Regions from separate parts of the Pantoea sp. B65 genome, predicted to be linked through region 1. Evidence: predicted binding sites of a transcription regulator. Region 1 holds the regulator's gene; each other region holds the start of a gene.
What was found. Region 1 encodes CRP, which controls carbon source genes, mostly activating them, when cyclic AMP is high. Its sites were predicted from a motif close to ATGTGANNNNNNTCACAT; they were not measured.
Positions count from the first base shown of each region.

Region 2: a site for CRP is predicted at 3,671-3,688, ahead of rbsD (D-ribose pyranase). Genes of this name have one in related genera too.
Region 3: a site for CRP is predicted at 3,934-3,951, ahead of JWF83_RS09875 (CdaR family transcriptional regulator). Genes of this name have one in related genera too.
Region 4: a site for CRP is predicted at 2,704-2,721, ahead of JWF83_RS02700 (iron-containing alcohol dehydrogenase). Genes of this name have one in related genera too.

Region 1 covers NZ_JAHXPU010000015.1:469,972-475,964, forward strand. The annotation lists gene JWF83_RS04975 (aminodeoxychorismate synthase component II) at 1-359, shown strand, start outside; gene argD (bifunctional acetylornithine/succinyldiaminopimelate transaminase) at 448-1,668, shown strand; gene JWF83_RS04985 (YccS/YhfK family putative transporter) at 1,713-3,791, opposite strand; gene crp (cAMP-activated global transcriptional regulator CRP) at 3,857-4,489, opposite strand; gene JWF83_RS04995 (OsmC family protein) at 4,800-5,204, shown strand; gene JWF83_RS05000 (DUF943 family protein) at 5,277-5,741, opposite strand; gene JWF83_RS05005 (DUF3289 family protein) at 5,728-5,993, opposite strand, start outside.
Region 2 covers NZ_JAHXPU010000015.1:5,466-11,458, reverse strand. The annotation lists gene kup (low affinity potassium transporter Kup) at 1-916, shown strand, start outside; gene qseC (quorum sensing histidine kinase QseC) at 949-2,298, opposite strand; gene qseB (quorum sensing response regulator transcription factor QseB) at 2,295-2,957, opposite strand; gene JWF83_RS02955 (YgiW/YdeI family stress tolerance OB fold protein) at 3,180-3,575, shown strand; gene rbsD (D-ribose pyranase) at 3,768-4,187, shown strand; gene rbsA (ribose ABC transporter ATP-binding protein RbsA) at 4,195-5,706, shown strand; gene rbsC (ribose ABC transporter permease) at 5,703-5,993, shown strand, end outside.
Region 3 covers NZ_JAHXPU010000022.1:37,624-43,616, forward strand. The annotation lists gene glnD (bifunctional uridylyltransferase/uridylyl-removing protein GlnD) at 1-906, shown strand, start outside; gene dapD (2,3,4,5-tetrahydropyridine-2,6-dicarboxylate N-succinyltransferase) at 1,089-1,913, shown strand; gene JWF83_RS09870 (DUF3461 family protein) at 2,243-2,635, shown strand; gene JWF83_RS09875 (CdaR family transcriptional regulator) at 2,691-3,848, opposite strand; gene degP (serine endoprotease DegP) at 4,028-5,482, opposite strand; gene dgt (dGTPase) at 5,629-5,993, opposite strand, start outside.
Region 4 covers NZ_JAHXPU010000014.1:3,004-8,996, reverse strand. The annotation lists partial or broken gene JWF83_RS02710 (acetate kinase) at 1-438, shown strand, start outside; gene pta (phosphate acetyltransferase) at 510-2,651, shown strand; gene JWF83_RS02700 (iron-containing alcohol dehydrogenase) at 2,989-4,134, shown strand; gene JWF83_RS02695 (aldehyde dehydrogenase family protein) at 4,633-5,991, shown strand.

The sequences.
Region 1 (5,993 bases):
TGCCGATTCTCGGTGTCTGTCTCGGACATCAGGCCATCGCCCAGGCATTTGGCGCCCGGGTGGTACGTGCACGGCAGGTGATGCACGGTAAAACCTCGGCCATCGAACATAATGACGCTGGTGTTTTTGCTGGTTTAAATCATCCGCTGACGGTGACCCGCTACCACTCGCTGATTGTCGAGCGGCACTCGCTGCCGGACTGTTTTGACATTACTGCCTGGAGCCTGCGTGACCAGCAGCCGGACGAGATTATGGGGTTTCGTCATAAGACGTTGCCGCTGGAAGGGGTGCAGTTTCACCCGGAAAGTATTCTCAGTGAGCAAGGGCATCAGCTACTGGCTAATTTCCTTAAACAGTAAGTTTATATTTGCCTTTGCGTGATTTTTTATGCATATTTTGTGATTATTATTTCACGTATCCATAACGTAGAATCAGACGAGGTAGTGAATGTCAGCGGAAAAAATGGCGGTAACACGCGCAACATTTGATAAGGTTATTTTGCCTATTTATGCACCAGCGCAGTTTGTGCCGGTGAAAGGTAAAGGCAGCCGCGTGTGGGATCAGCAGGGTAAAGAGTATATCGACTTTTCCGGTGGGATCGCGGTAACCGCTTTGGGTCACTGCCATCCGGCGCTGGTTGAAACGCTGAAAACCCAGGGCGAAACCCTGTGGCACACCAGTAACGTCTTTACTAACGAGCCGGCACTGCGCCTTGCCAGCAAGCTGATTGCCGCTACTTTTGCTGAGCGTGTATTCTTCGCTAACTCTGGTGCGGAAGCTAACGAAGCCGCATTTAAACTGGCGCGTTATTATGCTTCCTCCCGTCACAGCCCGTACAAAAGCAAGATTATCGCTTTCCATAATGCTTTCCATGGCCGTACGCTGTTCACCGTTTCTGTCGGTGGTCAGCCAAAATATTCCGACGGATTTGGCCCGAAACCGGCTGATATCGTGCATGTGCCTTTTAACGATCTGGCGGCGGTAAAAGCGGTGATCGACGATCATACCTGCGCCATTGTGGTGGAGCCGATTCAGGGGGAAGGCGGCGTGATGCCGGCTACCGCTGAATTTATTCAGGGGCTGCGCGCACTCTGTGATGAGTATAAAGCGCTGCTGGTATTTGATGAAGTGCAGAGCGGTATGGGACGCAGCGGCAAGCTGTTCGCTTATGAGCACTACGGGGTGGCGCCGGATATTCTCACTACCGCGAAAGCGCTGGGTGGCGGCTTCCCGATCAGCGCCATGCTGACTACCGACGAGATTGCTTCAACCATGGCGCCTGGCGTTCATGGCACCACCTATGGCGGCAACCCGTTAGCCTGTGCGATTGCCGAAACCGCACTGGATATTATCAATACCGAGGAAGTACTGACTGGCGTCGAAAGCCGTCGTCAGCAGTTTGTTGCCGCACTGAAAGCAATTGATGCGAAGCTGGATGTATTCAGCGATATCCGTGGTAAAGGTTTGCTGATTGGTGCTGAGCTGAAACCGCAGCACGCCGGGAAGGCTCGCGATATCCTGAATGCGGCGGCGGCCGAAGGGGTGATGATCCTGAATGCCGGGACTAACGTGATTCGTCTGGCGCCGTCACTGGTTATCGAACCGACCGATATCACTGAAGGTATGGCGCGTTTTGCCCTGGCAGTTGAAAAGGTGCTGGGTAAATAACTTCCCAGCGGCATTAACCGGGTGGCATAACTGTCACCCTGATATTATGACGGTTTGCGCAATTTCCTCACCAGCCACTGTCCGTGCTGTGGTCGCTGGCTCCACGCCAGCGATGAGATGGTATGCATTACGCTCAGATGGCCGAGAATGCGCTTTACGTGGCGCTCCATAATGGTCTCCGGCCCCTGCTGCAGTCCCTCCTGCTCTTCCAGAATATTGCTATCCGACCCCGGACCGTCATACTCCAGTCGCTGCTGACAGCGTTGCAGTGCAATCTCGCAGGATTGCAGCCAGCGTTCAGCCAGCGTTGGCGTCAGCATGGTATGTTCACGCGCCAGAATAGTCATGGCGTTAATATGCTCGACGATAAACTGACTGTGCGTTACCCACAGCTTCATATCCGCCAGGTAACGGTCATTAAACCCGGGTTCCTGCATTGCCTGATTGAGCGAGTTAAACAGCGCATTATGGGCCTGATTTACCCGGATACGCTGATAAGCCAGTTTATCCGCGCTGTGTTGACTGCCAAGCAGCATTTGTAATGCATCCTGATAGGCGCCCAGCGCGTCGTGGGCGTTGCGCCGCATTAAGCCGCTCTGCCACTGCGGCCACAGCCAGACCATACCGCCAAAGGCGATCAGGCAACCCATCACCGTATCCATTAAGCGTGGTAGCAGGAACTGCGAGCCATTCAGCGTCAGCAGCTGTAATGAATAGACGGCAGTCACGGTAAAACCGACGGTGGCCCAGCCGTAAAATTTGCGGATAAACAGATAGCTCACTAGGGTAATCACCAGCATCGCCAGTAACACCCAACCTTCCGCCACGCTGAAACGCAAGGTTGCCGCGGCGATGACCAGTCCCGCCAGCGTGCCTAAGGCACGGTGTTGAATACGCACGCGCGTTGCACTGTAGCCATTCTGGCTGACAAACATAATTGTCATCAGGATCCAGTACGGTTTAGGAATATTAAAAAATAGCGCCATCGAGCTGCCAAACATCAGCATGACCGCGAAGCGTCCGGCAGTGCGCAGCGCCGATGATTTGAATGACAGATAGCTTTTCAGCGCCGGGATCAGCGGCAGGCGGCGTTGTCGATCGGCCATCAGGTCGCGTTGATAGAGTGGGCGCTGAGTACGCAGCACCCGTGCAATACGGCTGAAATGGTAATAGCAAAAGTTACCTACCGGGTTATCGCTGTGCTGGCGCGCGATTTTCTCCAGCGCCTGCAATTGCTTCTCCATACTGAAGCGGTCGGGCAGTTTATGGTAAAGGATGTCATCGGCCAGCTGGCGCAAGCGTGCGGCGATCACCTGCGCATTCCAGCGGATGACGGCTTCGGCATGACTCTGCTCCACCAGTTTCTGCACCTCTTCGGGTTGATGCAGACTGACCGAGATATGTTCCTGCAGATCCAGCGCCACCTGAAAGGCGCGCGTCAGGCGTTTATGGTGGTTATCACGGTTGGCCGCCAGCATATGCATCTGCTGATAGCAGGTAGTGATCAGGTCGACAGCTTTCTGCTGACGCGCCAGCAACGGTGGCAGCGCTTTTTCCGGGTCGGTCAGTTTGGTCAGCAGGCTATACTTGGCATCGCAGTAGTCTGCCAGCTCGCGATACAGCAAACTCAGTGACTCGCGCAGCGGCTGCTCTTTCCACAGCCAGAACCAGAACCAGTTAAATACCCCATACCAGATGGTGCCCAGCACATAGAGTAATGGCGGCTGCCACATCGGCATATGACCGGCAAGGCTCAGGGTAAAAATCCCGGCAATCAGTGAGGCTGGCAGCAGGCGGGCATGTAGCGGGCTAATTTCACCGGTGACGCCAAGCAGCATCGCCATAGCAAACAGGATCGCCGGCAACGGGATGCTGTGTTGCGACATCCATTGAATCAGAAAGCTGCTGAGGGCAAACAGGCTGCCACCGATAATCAGACGCTTGAAAAAGCGTTTATGGGGGGTATCAAGACCAGCAATATTGCAGCAGGCAGGCACTAACGAAAACAGTAAACCCTGTTGTAAACCGCCAAGCAGCAGACCAACCGCCACAGGTAAGCACAGCACCAGCGTTTGCCGCAGCGCGTAGTTTACTTCCGGGTGATAGATAATTCTCCGCCACATCAGATGATCACAACATAAAAAAACGGCGCGATCGCGACTGCATCACGCCGTGGTTTCAGGCTGGCTTAACGAGTGCCATACACGACAATAGTTTTGCCGTGTGCGGAAATCAGGTTCTGATCTTCCAGCATTTTCAGAATACGACCGACGGTTTCACGTGAACAGCCAACGATCTGGCCGATTTCCTGACGGGTGATTTTAATCTGCATCCCATCCGGGTGAGTCATCGCATCCGGCTGTTTCGCCAGATTAAGCAGGGTTTGTGCGATGCGGCCAGTGACATCAAGGAAAGCTAAATTGCCGACTTTCTCTGAGGTTACCTGCAGACGGCGAGCCATCTGAGAGGAGAGACGCATCAAAATATCCGGGTTAACCTGAATCAGCTGACGGAATTTTTTATAAGAAATTTCAGCCACTTCACAGGCAGTTTTTGCCCGCACCCAGGCACTACGTTCCTGACCCTCTTCAAACAGGCCAAGTTCGCCGATGAAGTCTCCCTGGTTAAGATAGGAGAGGATCATCTCTTTGCCTTCTTCATCCTTGATCAGCACAGCTACAGCGCCTTTTACGATGTAGTAGAGCGTTTCAGCCTTTTCACCTTGGTGAATCAGCGTACTTTTGGATGGATATTTGTGAATATGGCAATGTGACAGGAACCATTCGAGAGTAGGGTCTGTTTGCGGTTTGCCGAGAACCATTCGCTTTTATCCTCTGTTGTAATCGTGCCCTAAAAACAGGGGGATTCGTTCCCTGCAGGCGTTGAAATATTCAAGCGTTTTCCCATCAGGAAAGTTGTCCGGGCTTCTGTTCAGAGCTTAGCTCATAATGTCGTCCCGCTTCCGTCGTGCTTATCGATGCCGACGAAAATATTACAGCTTTGTTTGTAGCACAGCTTGCAGCAAGTGTCTCCTGTTGTCTCGCTTCAGCATGATGTGAATCGCTCGCCGTTGCCGTTTTTCCGCTTACAGCGTACTCTGAAGTTAACTGAATGAATTAGGGGATAATGTTATGCAGGCGCGAGTTAAGTGGGTAGAAGGGCTAACATTTTTAGGAGAATCCGCATCCGGTCACCAGGTGCTGATGGACGGCAATTCCGGTGATAAAGCGCCAAGTCCGATGGAAATGGTATTGATGGCGGCGGGGGGCTGCAGCGCAATTGATGTGGTTTCCATTCTGCAGAAAGGGCGTAACGATGTGACGGACTGCGAAGTGAAACTGACTTCTGCCCGTCGTGAAGAGGCGCCGCGCATTTTTACCCATATCAACCTGCATTTTGTGGTCAGCGGGAAAGCATTATCCGACAAAGCAGTCGCGCGCGCCGTTGATCTGTCCGCGGAGAAGTACTGCTCGGTGGCGATTATGCTGGGCAAAGGCGTCGAGATTACTCACAGCTACGAGGTTATCGCGCTGTAAGCTGTTCTCCAGGCCCTGCGAAGTGAACAGGACCTTCTTCAGGTCCTGTTGCGTTCAGATGCTGTCCGCAGGCTAGCGAAGCTTTCGGATAGCGCCACTTTTATTGTCTTTGATATATTTATTATCCCAGTTATTCAGGAGATAAATAGTTTCATCTGTATATTTTGAAAACCAAATGGTCATTGGTTGATTATCCTTAGCTATACAGTTGTCCTTACTTTGCATATCGTCAAAACACAACAAGTCACTATCCTGGGCTGTCCCTGAATCAGACCTATACTTCCCAATCCAAAAGTTTATGGCATAGCCATTTTCATCAACAGGGATATGGAATAGCTGTTTAAAATGTGGCTTATTATTTTCCCACCATTGAATTTTTCTTCGATCGGTGAATGGAAGATTTTTAACAATAATGTAGTAGCTCCTGATGTCACTTTTGTAATGTACGTCAATGATTTTAGTCGGTAGTATCAGCCACCAAGTGAGCATACCTGTTGAGATACTCACTGTCATAATCAGCCATTTAAATTTTGTCAAAACGGCTGCCCTCAATAGTTTTTATTGTATTCATCTCACTGATAAACGGGCGAAAGCCATAACCCTCCCAGCGTTGCAGAACAAACCAGATGCGGAAAATACGGAACTGACGGTATAATCGGTGAATAATATCACTGTCATCAAGACCGAAGTGATCCTGTATGCGGTATTGCAATTTTGCATGGTAGCGATCACCATTAATTCCCAGTGACTCAAGAGTGATGTGTGTTGCCCAGGTGTCATGCACACTAA
Region 2 (5,993 bases), 460 kb from region 1:
AGGTTATCTGCCGCCGATGCGCATTATTCATACCTCGGAAAATGAATCCGGTCAGATCTATATTCCGGTGATTAACTGGCTGCTCTACTTTGCGGTAGTGATTGTGATTGTCAGCTTTGAACACTCGAGTAATCTGGCAGCGGCCTACGGCATCGCCGTGACCGGCACCATGGTACTGACCTCGATTCTCAGTTGTACGGTGGCGGTGAAAAACTGGAACTGGAACCGCTATCTGGTGTGGCTGATTCTGCTGATACTGCTGTGTATTGATGTGCCGCTATTTAGTGCCAACCTGGTGAAAGTCTTCTCCGGCGGCTGGCTGCCGCTCTGCCTGGCGCTGGTGATGTTTGTGGTAATGACTACCTGGAAAAGTGAACGTTTCCGTCTGCTGCGCCGTATGCATGAACATGGCAACTCACTGGAAGCGATGATCGCCTCGCTGGAGAAATCACCACCGGTGCGCGTGCCGGGCACCGCGGTCTATATGTCGCGCGCGCTGAATGTGATTCCGTTTGCCATGCTGCATAACCTGAAACATAACAAAGTGTTGCACGAGAGGGTAGTGCTGCTGACGCTGCGCACGGAAGATGCGCCTTACGTGCATAATGTCCGTCGTGTGACTATCGAACAACTTTCGCCAACCTTCTGGCGCGTAGTGGCCAGTTATGGCTGGCGTGAAACGCCAAACGTTGAAGAGATTTTCCATCGTTGCGGGCTGGAAGGATTAAGCTGCCGGATGATGGAAACCTCGTTCTTTATGTCGCATGAATCGCTGACTATCGGTGATCGGCCATGGTATTTGCGTCTGCGCGGCAAGCTGTTCCTTGCGCTACAACGCAATGCGCTGCGCGCGCCCGATCAGTTCGAGATCCCGCCTAACCGGGTGATTGAACTGGGAACGCAGGTAGAAATTTAAGCCACATGCGGGCGGCAGCGCCGCCCGTTTGGTTACCAGCTCAGGGTGGCGATAAAACCGCCCTGAGCCCGGTTGCTGAAACGCGCCTGCATGCCATGTAACTGGGCGATATTAGTGACGATCGATAATCCCAGACCACTGCCCGATTTCTCCTGTCCCGCTGGCCGATAAAAACGCTCACCAATATGTGCTAACTCATTCTGATCCACTCCCGGACCGTTATCCGCCACGCTAAATCCGCGACGCTGCAGGCTGATTTCGACGGTACTGCCCGCATGACTGTAGCGAATGGCGTTATCCAGCAGATTGCGCACCATCAGCATTAACAGCAACGAATGGCCGCTGACAACCACCGCTTCGTCCGGCAACTGCAGCGTGATCTCAACGCCGGCTTGCTGCGCCTGGTGATAGTGGTCGATAACCGCCTGTTGCAATAGCGGGTGCAGATCGATGGGCTGACGGTTTTCCAGTGCCGCTTCGCCATCCAGTCGCGACAGGGTTAACAACTGATCGACCAGCCGGGTGGCGCGGTCGATACCGGCGGTGAGATTACGCAACGCATGCTGGCGCATCGGCGGGTCATCGTGCGCCAGCTGCACCACTTCGGTTTGAACTTTCAGCGCCGCCAGCGGGCTGCGCAACTCATGCGCGGCGTCTGAGGTAAAGCGTCGCTCGCGCAGCAGCATCTGATTGATTCGGGCAAACAGAGCATTCAGCGCATCAACAATTGGCTTCACTTCTTGCGGCAAATAAGGTGTGGTTAATGGCGAGCCATCATCCGGCGAGCGCAGCTGCAGCTGCATAGCGATACGTTTTAGCGGCGCCAGTTCACGCGTCACCAGCCAGAACAGCAAAATTAGCATCACCGGCAGCGCAAACAACCACGGAGTTAAATTGGTTTGGACAATATCGCGCGTCATTTCATCGCGATACTCCCACTGCTGGCCGACTACCACCACGTAACGCCGATCGGGCGTCGCCAGCCAGACCATACGCCACAGATCGTCGTCATCGCGCAGCTTGCCGTCGCGAAAACCGTTTTGCTGATAGCCAAACAGGAAATCTTTGCCATTATCGCCGTCGTTCATCACCATCTGTCCGTCGCGGGTGAATATGGCGAACGCCAGCGCATCATCTTCCTGTTCACCACGATGGTGGCGCACCAGCTGTTTGGTTTTTGGCAGTGATTGCGCTGACTGGCTGCGATCTTGCGGATTCATGGTGGCGAGGCGTTTGGCAAATAGCATCTGCTGGGTATCAAACAACTCGTTGATTTTATGGCGGGTTTGATACCAGGATTCAATGCTGGCGACACCCCAGCACAGCAGTGTCAGCAGAATAAAGCCGACGATTAACCGCAGGCGCAAACTCATGCGCTTCATGAACCGGCTCCCAGCGTATAGCCGACACCATGCACGGTGCGGATAAAGTCGCTGCCCAGTTTTTTGCGCAGATGATGGATATGGACTTCCACCGCGTTACTGGAGACATCGTCATCCCAGCCATACAGTTTCTCTTCCAGCTGAGCGCGCGTCAGCACCCGGCCGGCATTCAGCAGCAGCAGTTCGAGGATCGCCAGCTCGCGCGATTTCAGCATCAGCGGCTCGCCGCGCAGGGTAACCTTATGTGAGCCGGGCTCCATTACCACCTCGCCGTGCTGCAATGTCGGCTGCAGCTGGCCATGCCGACGACGGATCAGCGCCTGCAAGCGAGCCGCCACTTCACTCAGGGCAAAAGGTTTACACAGATAGTCATCGGCGCCCTGTTGCAGACCCGCTACCCGCTGCTCCAGCGCGTCGCGGGCGGTGAGGATCAGTACCGGTACATCCTGACCGTTTTTGCGCCACTGGCGCAAAATATCCAGTCCGTCGATATGCGGCAGGCTGAGATCCAGCACCACGGCATCATAAGGGGCGGCCTCCGGCGCCACTAACCCCTCCTTGCCGGATAAAAACCAGTCAACGCTAAAGCCCAGTTTGCTTAAACCGGCTTTAATGCCGTCGCCAATCAGGCGATCGTCTTCAATTAATAAAATTCTCATCGGCGTCTCTTTTTCTCGCGTGATTCACAGCCTACGTAACCGCAGGGCGGCTTGTACAGGTTCTGGCGCGGAAAATCGGCTATTTACCGCAGGATAGAGAAATAAAATGGCGCGCTCTGCGTCCTTAAGATCCTGTTAAGAACCCTTTGCTTTAATAGTGTCCACACAAAAGGCGGCCGGCATCAATGCCGCCGCTTATCCTGAGGTAAAGAGGAACATAATATGAAAAAAACCGCCGCTTTATTCGCTATCGCCGCTCTGGTTTCCACCCCGGTGCTTGCCGTGAACAATGGTGGCTTTGTTGACCCTAATGCCCCGGCGGCCTCCATGCAGCAGGGGGGCTTTAATGGCCCAAATGGTAGCGTGGTCACGGTTAAACAGGCACAGGATCTGAAGGATGACAGCTGGGTGACGCTGCGCGGCAATATCGACAAACGTACTGGCGATGAGGACTACAGTTTCCATGACGCGTCCGGCACCATGACGGTGGAAATTGACCACAAGCGCTGGCAGGGCCTGAGCGTATCTCCGGCCGACAACGTTGAGCTGCAGGGCAAGCTGGATAAAGACTTTAATTCGGTTGAACTGGATGTGAAAAGCGTGCGTAAAATTCAGTAACCCAGTTAGTGCTCACCAACGGGTCAACAGAAGTTGGCCCGTTTTTTTATCGGTTAGGTGCTTTAAGCAAAATTTCCCCCGTCGTCAGCGAAACGTTTCGATGGCGATCACATTTCCATCACATCCTGATTGTTTTCCGCGGTGTTTTTTTTACACTCCCGGTCAGCGAAACGTTTCGCTCAGGAGTGAAAGATGAAAAAAGGCGCCTTACTGAATTCTGAAATTTCTTACGTGGTTTCCCGTTTGGGGCATACCGATAGCCTGGTGATCTGTGATGCTGGTTTACCTGTTCCGGCAGGTCCGCAGCGGATCGATCTGGCGTTGACGCACGGAATTCCCGGCTTTATGCAGGTCACCGAAGTCGTAACCAAAGAGATGCAGGTAGAAAGCGCCATCATCGCGGAAGAGATTAAGCAGCATAATCCGCAACTTCATAGCGAGCTGGTCGCTCTGCTCGAATCCTTGCAACAACTTCAGGGAAATACCATCAGTATCAGTTACATCAGTCATGAACAGTTCAAACAACAGACACAGCGTAGTCAGGCGGTCATTCGCAGCGGAGAGTGTTCTCCGTATGCGAATGTCATCCTGGTCGCTGGCGTGACCTTCTGAGGCTGGCATGCAACCTTTATTGCAACTGACAGGTATTGATAAATCCTTCCCGGGCGTAAAAGCGCTTTCCGGTGCCGCGCTGGCGGTGTATCCAGGTCGGGTGATGGCGCTGGTGGGTGAAAACGGCGCCGGTAAATCCACCATGATGAAAGTGCTGACCGGTATTTATAGCCGCGATGCCGGATCGCTGCAATGGCTCGGTAATGAAACCAGTTTTAGCGGTCCGAAAGCTTCGCAGGAAGCGGGTATCGGCATTATTCATCAGGAACTTAATCTGATCCCACAACTCAGCATTGCGGAGAATATTTTTCTCGGGCGTGAATTTGTTAACCGCTTTGGCCGCATTGAGTGGAAAAAAATGTATAGCGCCGCCGATGCGCTATTGCAGCGTCTCAATCTGCGTTTTAACAGCCATAAGCTGGTGGGTGATTTGTCGATTGGCGATCAGCAGATGGTGGAAATCGCCAAGGTGCTGAGCTTTGAGTCGAAAGTGATCGTGATGGACGAACCAACCGATGCGCTGACCGACACGGAAACCGTTTCGCTGTTTCGGGTGATCAGGGAGCTGAAAGCGCAGGGTTGCGGCATCGTCTATATCTCACACCGCATGAAAGAGATCTTCGAAATTTGCGATGACGTCACCGTTTTTCGCGATGGGCAGTTTATTGCCGAGCGCACGGTGGACAGCCTGAGCGAAGAGTCGCTGATTGAAATGATGGTCGGTCGTAAGCTGGAAGAGCAGTATCCGCGTCTCGATAAAGCGCCGGGTGAGGTGCGTCTGCAGGTGGAGAATCTTTGCGGACCGGGCGTCGATAACGTCAGCTTTAACCTGCGCAAAGGTGAAATTCTGGGGGTGGCCGGCCTGATGGGCGCCGGACGTACCGAACTGATGAAAGTGTTATACGGCGCGCTACCGCGTACCGGCGGCAAGGTAACGCTGGATGGTCATGAGGTACAGACGCGTTCGCCGCAGCAGGGCCTGGCTAATGGCATTGTTTATATCTCTGAAGATCGAAAACGTGACGGCCTGGTGCTGGGGATGTCGGTAAAAGAGAACATGTCTCTCACCGCGCTGGGCTACTTCAGTCATGGTGGCGGACGTCTGAAACATGCGGAGGAGCGGCTGGCTGTTGGCGACTTTATCCGCCTGTTTAATGTGAAAACCCCGTCAATGGAGCAGCCGATAGGCCTGCTTTCCGGCGGCAATCAGCAAAAAGTGGCGATTGCGCGCGGCCTGATGACCCGCCCGAAGGTGTTAATCCTTGATGAACCGACGCGTGGCGTGGATGTCGGGGCGAAAAAAGAGATCTATCAGCTTATCAACCAGTTTAAAGAAGAAGGGCTGAGCATCATTCTGGTGTCGTCCGAAATGCCGGAAGTACTCGGCATGAGCGATCGCATTCTGGTGATGCATGAAGGCCGCCTGAGCGGCAATTTCACCATTGAACAAGCCACCCAGGAAGCCCTTATGGCTGCAGCAGTGGGCAAGCAACACAGCGAGGAGTTAGCACATTTATGAGTACGCAAAGTTTACCTGTACGCCGCCGCCAGATTAGCAAAGCGTGGCTGCTGGAGCAGAAATCGCTGATTGCCTTGATTGTGCTGATCGCTGTTGTTTCCAGCCTGAGCCCGAATTTTTTCACGGTAAATAACCTGTTCAATATTCTGCAGCAGACTTCAGTTAACGCCATTATGGCGGTGGGGATGACGCTGGTGATCCTGACCTCCGGTATCGACCTGTCGGTTGGCTCACTGCTGGCGCTGACCGGCGCGGTGGCTGCGTCACTGGTTGGCATGGAGGTCAAT
Region 3 (5,993 bases), on a different contig from region 1:
CTGGTGTGTCTGACCGTCGCCGATATCTGCGCCACTAATGAAAATCTGTGGAACAGCTGGAAACAGAGCCTGCTGCGTGAACTGTTTTTCGCCACCGAGAAACAGCTGCGGCGCGGCAGCGAGAATAGTCCGGATCTGCGCGAACGCGTACGTCATCACCGCCTGCAGGCGCTGGCGCTGCTGCGGATGGATAATATCGACGAAGAGGCGCTGCACGATATCTGGGCCCGCTGTCGCGCCGACTATTTCCTGCGCCACACCCCCAATCAGCTGGCATGGCATGCGCGTCACCTGATGAACCACGATTTAACTAAACCGCTGGTGCTGGTGAGTCCACAGGCGACGCGCGGCGGTACCGAGATCTTTATCTGGAGCCCGGATCGTCCTTATCTGTTTGCCGCGGTTGCCGGTGAACTGGATCGCCGTAACCTCAGCGTGCATGATGCGCAAATCTTTACCAGCCGCGACGGTCTGGCAATGGATACCTTTATCGTGCTGGAGCCGGATGGCAGCCCGCTGTCGGCAGACCGCCACCAGATGATTAGTCAGGCGCTGGAGCAAGCCATTACTCAGACGCGCTGGGTGCCGCCGCGTACCCGACGCCCGTCAGCCAAACTGAAGCACTTTAACGTCGATACCGCGGTTAACTTTTTGCCTAACCATACCGACCGCCGCACCTATCTGGAGCTGATCGCGCTCGACCAGCCCGGGTTACTGGCACGGGTAGGGGAAGTTTTTGCGGATTTAGGGGTATCGCTGCATGGCGCACGCATTAGTACCATCGGCGAGCGGGTCGAGGATTTATTTATCCTGGCAAACAGCGATCGACGCGCACTGGATGCCGAATTACGCGATCTGTTGCAACAACGGTTGACAGAGGCACTTAATCCAAACGATAAAGTGTGACTGATGTTTGATTTTTTCGAAAATGGTGAGATGCGCCAGGCGTAATTGTCGCAGCCAGTTTAACTGCGGCCAGCGCGCAGCAACCGGAGCGTACTGAAGTACGTGAGGATTGCGAGCGCTGCCGGGGCTTAAACTGGCAAGTAAAATAGCCTGTGAGATCTGACATAACTTAGAGATTTAAAATGCAACAATTACAGAGTGTTATCGAGGCCGCCTTCGAGCGCCGTGCCGACATCACGCCAGCCAATGCTGATACCGTGACTCGCGAAGCCGTAAAACAGGTTATCAGCCTGCTGGACAGCGGCGCCCTGCGCGTAGCTGAAAAGATTGACGGTCAGTGGGTTACTCATCAGTGGCTGAAGAAAGCGGTACTGCTCTCTTTCCGCATCAACGACAATCAGGTGATTGATGGCGCAGAAAGCCGTTACTACGATAAAGTGCCAATGAAATTCGCCGACTACGACGATGCGCGCTTTAAGCAGGAAGGTTTCCGCGTTGTACCACCTGCGGCCGTTCGTCAGGGCGCGTTTATTGCACGTAACACCGTGCTGATGCCATCTTATGTCAATATCGGCGCTTACGTTGATGAAGGCTCAATGGTTGATACCTGGGCTACCGTGGGTTCCTGCGCGCAGATTGGTAAAAACGTGCACCTGTCTGGCGGCGTCGGCATTGGCGGCGTCCTGGAGCCATTGCAGGCCAACCCAACGATCATTGAAGACAACTGCTTTATCGGTGCGCGTTCTGAAATCGTAGAAGGCGTTATCGTGGAAGAAGGCGCCGTGATCTCAATGGGCGTTTACATCGGCCAGAGCACCAAAATCTACGATCGCGAAACAGGCGAAGTGCATTATGGCCGCGTACCGGCTGGCTCGGTGGTGGTTTCCGGCAACCTGCCATCGAAAGATGGTAGCTACAGCCTGTACTGCGCGGTGATCGTGAAGAAAGTCGACGCCAAAACGCGTGGCAAAGTGGGCATCAACGAGCTGCTGCGTACCATTGATTAATTAAGCTGCGGGTCACGCCAGTGACCCGTAATCTTTTCTTTACACTTCTTAGCCTGATTACCTGTTTCGCGCAGCGAAGTAACAGGTGCGTTTGTTTACATTTCAGGCGATAATCCGCGCCAGTTAAGCGCACTCATGCTCTTCCACATGTTTTTTGATTTCTACATATACTCACCTGAGTACGGGACGAGCGAGCAAAGCAAAGACAAGGCGTATAGCGCGCCGCTACCACAGAGTACAGCCAGTATCTGAGGTCGCGGGCAGCTGACAACGCCGTGTTTGCGCCGCGCAGCCGTAACCACATTCTCCCGCATAAGGATTAAAAAGCCATGTATGATAATTTGAAAAGCCTGGGCATCGCCGCTCCTGATGATATCGACCGCTATAGCCTGCGTCAGGAAGCCAATAACGACATCCTGAAAATCTATTTCCGCAAAGATAAAGGTGAATTTTTCGCCAAAAGCGTGAAATTTAAATACCCGCGTCAGCGTAAAACGGTGGTCGGCGATGGCATTGGCCAGGGCTATAAAGAAGTGCAGGAAATCAGCCCGAATCTGCGCTATGTGATCGACGAACTGGATCAGATTTGCCAGCGCGATCAGGTTGAAGTCGATCTGAAACGTAAGATCCTCGACGATCTGCGTCATCTGGAAAGTGTGGTCTCGAATAAGATCACCGAGATTGAATCAGATCTGGAAAAATTAACCCGCAGCGGCCGTTAATTAATTAGCGGGAGCCATTAATGGCTCCCCTAAGCCGATCCCGGCGCCCCGCCTTTTACGGCTGCTCATCCAGCTGCAGCGCCACATACAGCAACAGCCGGTCATCAAAGTTACTCAGATTTAACCCCGTCAGTTCCGAAATTCTGTTCAGCCGGTATTCCAGCGTATTGCGATGAATAAACAATGCTTTGGCCGTGGCGGAAGGCTGGACGTTATTACTGAACCACGAAATCAGCGTGCGCCGCAGCAAACCATTACTGTCCAGCGCCTTCAGTTTGGCCAGCGGACGTGACAGCTCATTTGCCTGCCAGCCGCCGCGCAGACTATCCAGCAGCACCGGCAGTACTAAATCCTGATAGAAATAACTACGCTGCTCCGGCATCCGCTGCTTACCCACCACCATGGTGGTATGGGCGGTGCGATATGAACGCGCAATACTCCCCTGCCCGGTAAAATAATTACCCAGTGCGATGCGGATCCGCAGATGACCACTCTCTTTCATGCGTGACACCAGCTGCTCCACACGCCGACGGTGATCTTCCTGATCGTGACGACCATGCGCATTTAACGCCGGCTTCAGGACCACCATCTCGGTTAACGAGACAATGGCAATAAGGTTATCGCGTTCCGGGGTGGTTAACAGGGTTTGCAGTTGCTGCAACTCAGCCATGGCGCTATCGACGCCGAGCTGACCGCTGTCCACTTCAACCACCGCCACCACACGCGGCTGATTAAGGTCAATACCCAGCCGCTGGGCCCAGTCGGTTAGCGCTGGCGACAACACCTCATTACGGATCAAATTCAGCACCAGCTCTTCACGTAAGCGACTATCCTGCGCCAGCATATGCAGCAGCCGCGCCTGCTCCAGCATCATTTCGGCGGTCATACAGACCAGTTCGCCATAGTGGCGCAGTGTCAGCGGATCGCCGGTTAAACCGATAACCCCGACGATCTCGCCGTCGATACGCAGGGGTAAATTGATGCCGGGGCGCACCCCGTGCAGATGTTTTGCCACCGCCTCATCAATATCCACTACCCGTGCCTGCGACAAAGCCAGTAGCGCCCCTTCGTGCATTTCCCCAATGCGTTCACGATCGCCGCTGCCAACAATACGGCCGCGCGCATCCATCACATTGACATTACTGTCAATAATTTTCATCGTGCGTGCAACGATCTCCTGGGCCAGACGTGCATCCAGATGATAGGTGGCCATCAAACACTCCTGCAAAGCGTAGGGATATTTAGCATACCGGGGAGAATCGCGCGGCACATTGTGCAATTGCACAGAGCGGCAAAAAATGCGGGGAATATCACAATTGGCAGCCAGTGCCAGGGGAGCAGAGAGCAAAGATCGTACCGCTGCACAAGACAGCGGCACGATCGGCGACGGAGTTACTGCATCAGCAGATAAATACTGCTATCGCCACGCTGAATATTCAGCGCCAGCACGGCAGGTTTGCTATCAAGGATCTTACGCAATTCGCCAAGGTTGGTCACTGGCTGCTGATTGACCCCAAGGATGACATCATCCTTCTTCAGCCCAATACGCGCAGCGGCAGTATTTGGCTTCACGTTGTCGACTTTCACGCCTTTATGACCATTAACTTCGATATTGCTCAGATCGGCGCCTTCAATGCCGTTGTAGATGGTACCGGAGTCCACTTTATTTTGCGTGCTCTGTTGCAGCTCCACATTCACCGTGACCGGTTTACCATCACGCAGCAGACCAAGCTCCATTTTGCTGCCGATCGGCAAGGTTCCGACCTGGGCACGCAGTGCGGAGAAGCTGGAGATTGGTTTCTTATTGATGGAGACAATCACATCCCCCGCTTTAATACCGGCTTTCGCCGCTGACGAGTTTGGCAACACCTGGCTGACAAATGCCCCGCGCTGAGCGTCGACTTTCATCGCCTTCGCCAGTTCGGAGTTCAGCTCGGTGCCCATAATACCCAGCTCACCGCGTTTCACCTGACCATACTCCACCATCTGCGCCGTCAGGTTTTTCACCATATTACTTGGGATAGCGAAGCCGATGCCGATATTGCCGCCGTCCGGCGCAAGGATAGCGGTGTTAATACCGATCAGCTCGCCGTTCAGATTCACCAGCGCCCCACCGGAGTTACCCCGGTTAATCGCCGCATCGGTCTGGATAAAGTTCTCATAGTTTTCGACGTTCAGGCCACTACGCCCCAGAGCTGAAACAATACCGGAGGTCACGGTTTCGCCAAGGCCATAAGGGTTACCAATCGCCACCGTATAATCACCGACCCGCAGGTTATCGGAATCCGCCAGTTTAATCGCCGTCAGATTTTTGAACTCCTGCAGCTGGATTAGAGCGATATCCGAACGCGGATCTTTACCGATCACCCTGGCGTCATATTTACGGCCATCGCTCAGCTGAACCATAATTTTGGTGGCGTTATCCACCACGTGGTTATTGGTGACGACATAGCCTTTGGCCGCGTCAATCACCACCCCGGACCCCAGCGCGCGGAATTTCTCCTGGCGGGTATTATCATCAGGCTGGCCTTTTTGGCTGTCCTGACCGTCCTGTCCACCGCCCTGGCACATTGGCGAACTCTGGAAAGGTGAACCGTCCTGGCAGAACGGGGAGTTGTCGCCAAAGAATTGCTGAAATTGTTGTGGCAGGCGCGGCGTGCGCACGGTCGTACTGCCTTCAACGTTAATACTGACCACGGAAGGCATAACTGTTTCCAGCATCGGTGCCAGACTTGGCAATTGCTGACTGGAGGAAGAGGCCGTTTCGGCGGCCTGAACCGTCACTGGATTCATCGCCATACCCAGGCTAAGAGCCAGTGCGCTCAATACTAAGGTTGTTTTCTTCATTCGTCGGTTTCTCGTCTCTGACAATGATGCAGACCATTGCTGTGGTCACGGTGATAAGATTAAATTTTTAGCGCGAAGTTCATGTTTAAGTATTTGGAAATGGTAAAAATTTATTCTTAATCTTTACAAATCTCGCCAGCAAATTGTTACTCAACCGCCATCAGTCGACGATATTCATCCCAGGCATACAGATCGGTCATACCACTGATATAATCCTGTAGCAAACGCGCACGATAATAGCGTTCCCACAGCAGACGTTGATACTTATGTTCAACAATGATAGTCCTCATTTTCTGTTGATATGCTTTACGATGTTTACCCGAGAGCTTATGGAACAGCCGCGTTTCAATTGGCCGGCCTTTTAAAAAGTCCTCGTTCATTAATAGGGTAAAATCTTCGTAATTCAAGGTCAGCAACGGCTTATAGATATCCAGCAGCCCTTTCATGACGCGATATCCCTGCAACTCCAGCTGTTCAACTTCCGAGTGGTTAAATACATGCTTGCGCGCCA
Region 4 (5,993 bases), on a different contig from region 1:
CACCTGCATGATGTGCTGGGTTTTAGTGTCGGGCAGATCAACACACTATTGACCAAAGAGTCCGGCCTGTTAGGTATCACCGCGCTGACCAGCGATTTTCGCTATGTGGAAGAGAATTATGCCAGTCAGCCGGAGGCCAAACGCGCAATGGATATTTATTGTCATCGTCTGGCGAAATATATCGCCTCCTATACGGCACTGATGGAAGACCGGCTGGATGCGCTGGTGTTCACCGGCGGTATTGGCGAAAACGCCGCTTTAATGCGTGAGTTAACGCTTGGCAAGCTGGGCCTGCTGGGTTTTACCCTCGACAAACAACGTAATCTCGCCGCCCGCTTTGGTCATGCCGGTAATATTTGCCAGCAGGATAGCCGCCCTGCGCTGGTGATCCCAACCAATGAAGAATGGGTAATTGCCCAGGACGCCGCCCGCCTGACCTGTCAGGCAGCGAACAGTGCCCCGGTAGCAAGCGATTCCCGACTGATAAGCAATGTAAAAGGGGGTTAATCGTGTCCCGTACTATAATGCTGGTTCCTGCCGGCCCCGGCGTCGGGCTGACAAGCGTCACTCTCGGAGTTATTCGCGCCATTGAGCGGAAAGGCGTACGCCTGAGCGTGTTTAAACCCATTGCCCAGCCGCGTTCCGATATTGCCCCCCCCGACCGGAGTGCCGAACTTCTGCACGCCGGATCCGCTCTTCTCAGCGCGAAATCGCTAACCATGAGCCATGTCGAAGCACTGCTTGGCGCCAGCCAACAGGATCTACTGCTGGAAGAGATCGTTTCTGGCTTTTATGCTCAGACCCGCGGGGCGGACGTGGTGCTGGTGGAAGGTTTGGTGCCAACCCGTCACCAGCAGTTTACTCACGCGCTGAACGAGCAGATAGCCCGGACATTAAACGCGGAAATCGTTTTTGTGATGTCCCCGGACGACGATTTACCGGTGCAGTTAAAAGAGCGGATTGAACTGGCGCGCGCCAGCTTTGCCGGCGGTAAGAACCAAAATATCATCGGCGTTATCCTTAACAAACTGAACGAGCCGATAGATGAGCAGGGGCGCATCCGTGCTGATTTATCGGAACTGTTTGCCAATATGAAACGCAGCGACGTCAGCGCTATCCGTGGTATTTCGCCGGATGGCGAGAGCCGCCTACCGCTGCTGGGCTGTATCCCCTGGAACGTCGGGCTGACCGCGACTCGCGCATTCGATATGGCACAACATCTGGGCGCCCGTATCATCAATGAAGGCGAGATCCGCTCGCGTCGGATCACCTCCATCACCTTCTGCGCGGGTACCCTGCCGCATCTGTTAAAACATCCCCTCCCGGGTTCACTGCTGGTTACCCCCACCGACCGCCCGGATGTGTTTATCGCCATCTGTCTTGCGGCAATGAGCGGCATCGGGATTGGCGCCATTTTGCTGACCGGCGGCGGGGAAATTAACCCACACGTCATCGCACTGTGTAAACGGGCATTTCAGACCGGGTTACCGGTGTTTATGGTGGATAGCCATACCTGGCAGACCTCACTCAGCCTGCAAAATTTTAGTCCGGAAGTGCCGGCGGACGATTATCAGCGGATAGAACAAATACAGAACTATATCGCCGATCATATCAGCACCCGCTGGATCGATTCACTGGCCGCCAGTTCCGAAAATCCGCGCCGCCTGTCCCCCCCGGCGTTCCGTTATCAGCTGACCGAACGGGCGCGACAGGCCGCTAAACGTATTGTTATGCCCGAAGGGGAAGAGCCGCGCACGGTAAAAGCGGCCGCTATCTGTGCAGCGCGCGGCATTGCACGCTGTGTATTATTGGGCAACCCCAATGAAATTATGCGGATTGCCGCAGCCCAGGGCGTGGTGCTGGGGGATGGCATCGACATTATCGATCCGGCCCTGGAGCGTGAGAAATATGTGGCGCAGCTGGTGATGTTACGCAGGAACAAAGGCATGACCGAAGTGGTGGCGCGGGAACAGCTGGAAGATAATGTGATGCTGGCAACCCTTATGCTGGCGGAGAACCGGGTCGACGGGCTGGTTTCCGGCGCCGTCCATACCACGGCCAATACGCTTCGTCCGGCGCTGCAGCTGATTAAAACCGCGCCGGGGTGCTCACTGGTTTCCTCAGTATTTTTTATGCTGCTGCCGGACCAGGTACTGGTGTATGGCGACTGCGCCATCAATCCGGATCCGAGCGCCGAACAGCTGGCGGAGATTGCCATTCAGTCTGCGGATTCGGCAGCGGCGTTCGGCATTGAGCCCCGGGTAGCGATGATCTCCTATTCTACCGGCACATCAGGTAGCGGCAGCGATGTGGATAAGGTGCGCGCAGCCACTCGCCTGGTACAGGCCAGACGACCAGATCTGTTGATCGATGGTCCGCTGCAATACGATGCCGCCATTATGGCCGATGTTGCCCGCTCCAAAGCGCCGAATTCACCGGTAGCCGGTCGGGCAACCGTATTTATCTTTCCGGATTTGAATACCGGCAATACAACCTATAAAGCCGTGCAGCGCTCGGCGGATTTGGTGTCCATCGGGCCAATGCTGCAGGGCATTCGCCGGCCGGTGAATGATTTATCACGTGGGGCACTGGTAGACGATATTGTTTATACCATTGCACTAACGGCAATTCAGGCAGCGCAAAACCCATAAGCAACCAGAATATAAGGTTAATTTATTTAACCTGAGAAGATTAAAAATGCTTATTTTGCGTAGTTCACATGTCTGAAACCCCGACGCGGTCAGTGCCGTGATTTTCTGGCGACTGTACCGCCTGTTTATGCCAAAACCTGCTGGCGGATATTACCGAACCGGATGCATTAGCCATTCTCATGCTGAAAACACTGCCTTCCCGGCGATGCCGGGAAAAAGCTTAATCGATGGCAGACGCGGGAATCGGGCTAATTGCACGGAAATTGTTAATACGGAATACGGACCGGCGGGAAGATGCGGATAATTTTTCGATTATTTTTATACTTAAGGAGTTATCATGACAATCTCAAATTTTTCCCTGCCGCGTAATATAGTTTATGGCGAAAATGCGCTGGATCATTTATCGAAATTAACCGGTAAAAGAGCCGCGCTGGTGACCGGCGGAAGTTCGATGAAACGCTTTGGCTTTTTAAAGCGCGCCGCGGATCTGTTAAAACAGGCCAATTTCGAATGCATCATTATTGATAATGTCGAACCCAATCCCTCGGTCGAAACCGTGCGCAAAGGCGCTGAAGCGATGCTGGCCTTCGAACCGGACTGGATAGTCGCTATCGGTGGAGGGTCGGCACTGGATGCGGCCAAGGTCATGTGGTGTTTTTATGAACACCCGCACTTGAGCTTCGAAGATCTTCTGCCGGTAGGCGCCATGCCGCAGCTACGCACCAAGGCTCGCTTTGTGGCAATCCCTTCGACCAGCGGCAGCGCTTCTGAGATTACTTCTTTTTCAGTGATCACTGATACCAAAAGCCATATTAAATATCCCATCGTCGCGGCGGATATGGTGCCGGATATCGCTATTCTCGATCCCTGTATTCCAGCGAAAATGCCGCCGCATATCACCGCCAATACCGGGATGGATGTACTGACGCATGCTATCGAAGCCTATGTTTCCACCGCCGCCACCTGTTTTACCGATCCCTATGCCATAGAAGCCATTCATTTAGTGTTTGAAAACCTTGAAACTGCCTATCTACAGCCTGATAATATTACCGCCCGCTATAATATGCATAACGCCTCGGCCATGGCCGGCATTGCTTTTAGTAACGCTTCACTTGGTCTGGTACATTCCATGGCGCATAAAATCGGGGGTGAGTTTGATATTACCCACGGACTGGCCAATGCGATTATGCTGCCATATATTATTCAATATAATCGCCTGTCCACTAATAAATATCGCTTACTGGAAGAAAAACTGAGAATAAAAGATTTGATAGTCGCTATCCAGGATCTTAATCGGCGACTGGATATCCCGCTGACCTTAAAAGAGTGTCGCGAAGTGGTTATCGAAGAGGAAAAATTCAATAGCGTGCTGGAAAGGATGAGCAAAAATGCTTATGACGATCCTTGTACATTAACTAACCCAGGTCATCCTGAGGTAGGAAATATCAAACAACTTTATCAGCAAAGTTATTATGGCAAGTAATCAGCCTGAATTTTAGTCAATAAATTAAAACGGGGCGTTAATTTACCGCCCCGTAATCCCCGCCGCCCGCGTCAAAAATCAATAATTACAATTAAAACCCCTCTTCATTTACCCGAGAAAAAAGGCAGTGCGTTTCGCTAAACGTCACAAAGCCAAATTTACCTCTTGTAATTACATTGTTATGAAATAGTAAAAATCACTCAGCATAAGATGGAGGTTTAAATATATTATTTAAGTGATCCATTTCACTCTTTGATTGCTGTTGCCGAAATTTGTTATTTCCTTTTACCACACCTTGTCAGAATAGTCTGCGAAACGACAGCAACGGTGAAATGGAAACAAATCATATTATTTCAACTTGTCCGGGCAAGTCCATTTTCCCGACCAGGTCGAAGCGTTGTAAACCATTTCCCCTAGCGTAATAACCGGCAACCAATAATGCCTTTGGCGGCGCCTGGCCTTAGCCGGTTTGTATAATGCCATATGAGGACAGTGAAGATGGAACAGCTAGAAACTGAACAAGCAGTACAGATGACGCAGGCCGGTGTGTTCGCCTCGCTGGACGATGCGGTGTATGCCGCGACGCAAGCACAAAAGCTACTCACCAGCGTAGCGTTGCGTCAAAGGGTGATCGAAGCTATTCGCCAGGCCGGTGAACACTATGCGCAGATACTTGCCGAGATGGCGGTTGCCGAAACGGGTATGGGCCGCGTAGCCGACAAATACGCCAAGAATGTGTCACAGGCGCGTGGTACGCCGGGCATGGAATGTCTGTCGGCTGAAGTACTGACCGGCGATAACGGACTGGCCCTGATTGAGAACGCGCCCTGGGGCGTAGTGGCTTCGGTAACACCTTCAACTAATCCTGCGGCAACCATTATCAATAATGCCATCAGCATGATTGCCGGCGGCAATAGTGTGGTCTTCGCACCTCATCCGTCAGCGAAAGCCGTTTCTCAATATGCTATCAGTTTACTGAACAATGCAATTGTGGCCGCTGGCGGGCCGGAAAACCTGCTGGTTACCGTGGAAAACCCTAATATTGAAACCGCACAGCGCCTGTTTAAATATCCTGGCATCGGCCTGCTGGTGGTCACCGGCGGCGAAGCGGTAGTGGAAGCCGCACGTAAGTCCACCGATAAACGGCTTATCGCGGCCGGCTCCGGTAACCCGCCGGTAGTAGTGGATGAAACGGCGAATATCTGGAATGCCGCCCGCGCTATCGTACAAGGGGCCTCTTTCGATAACAACATCATCTGCGCCGATGAAAAAGTGTTGATTGTGGTTGATAGCGTGGCTGACGCACTGCTGGCGGAGATGCAGCGCGTACATGCCGTATTACTCGACGATGCGCAGGTTAAGCAACTGCTGCCAGTGTTATTGTCGGATATTGATGACAGCGGCAAAGGAACCGTCAGCCGTGACTGGGTTGGCCGCGATGCGGCGAAAATTGCGGCGACTATCGGCCTGAAAGTTAACGAACAGACCCGCCTGCTATTGGCGGAAACCGACGCGTCGCATCCGTTCGCCGTCACCGAGATGATGATGCCGGTATTACCGGTGGTGCGGGTAAAAGACGTGACGGAAGCGATTAAGCTGGCAGTGAAGCTGGAAGGCGGGCGTCATCATACTGCGGCGCTGCATTCCACCAATATCAACAATATGAATCAAATGGCAAACGCCATGGATACCAGCATCTTCGTGAAGAATGGTTCCTGTATCGCTGGTCTTGGGCTGGGCGGCGAAGGCTGGACGTCGATGACCATCTCGACGCCGACCGGTGAAGGGGTAACTTCCGCGCGTACGTTTGTCCGCCTGCGCCGTTGTGTCATGGTGGGTATGTTCCGCATCGTGTAATG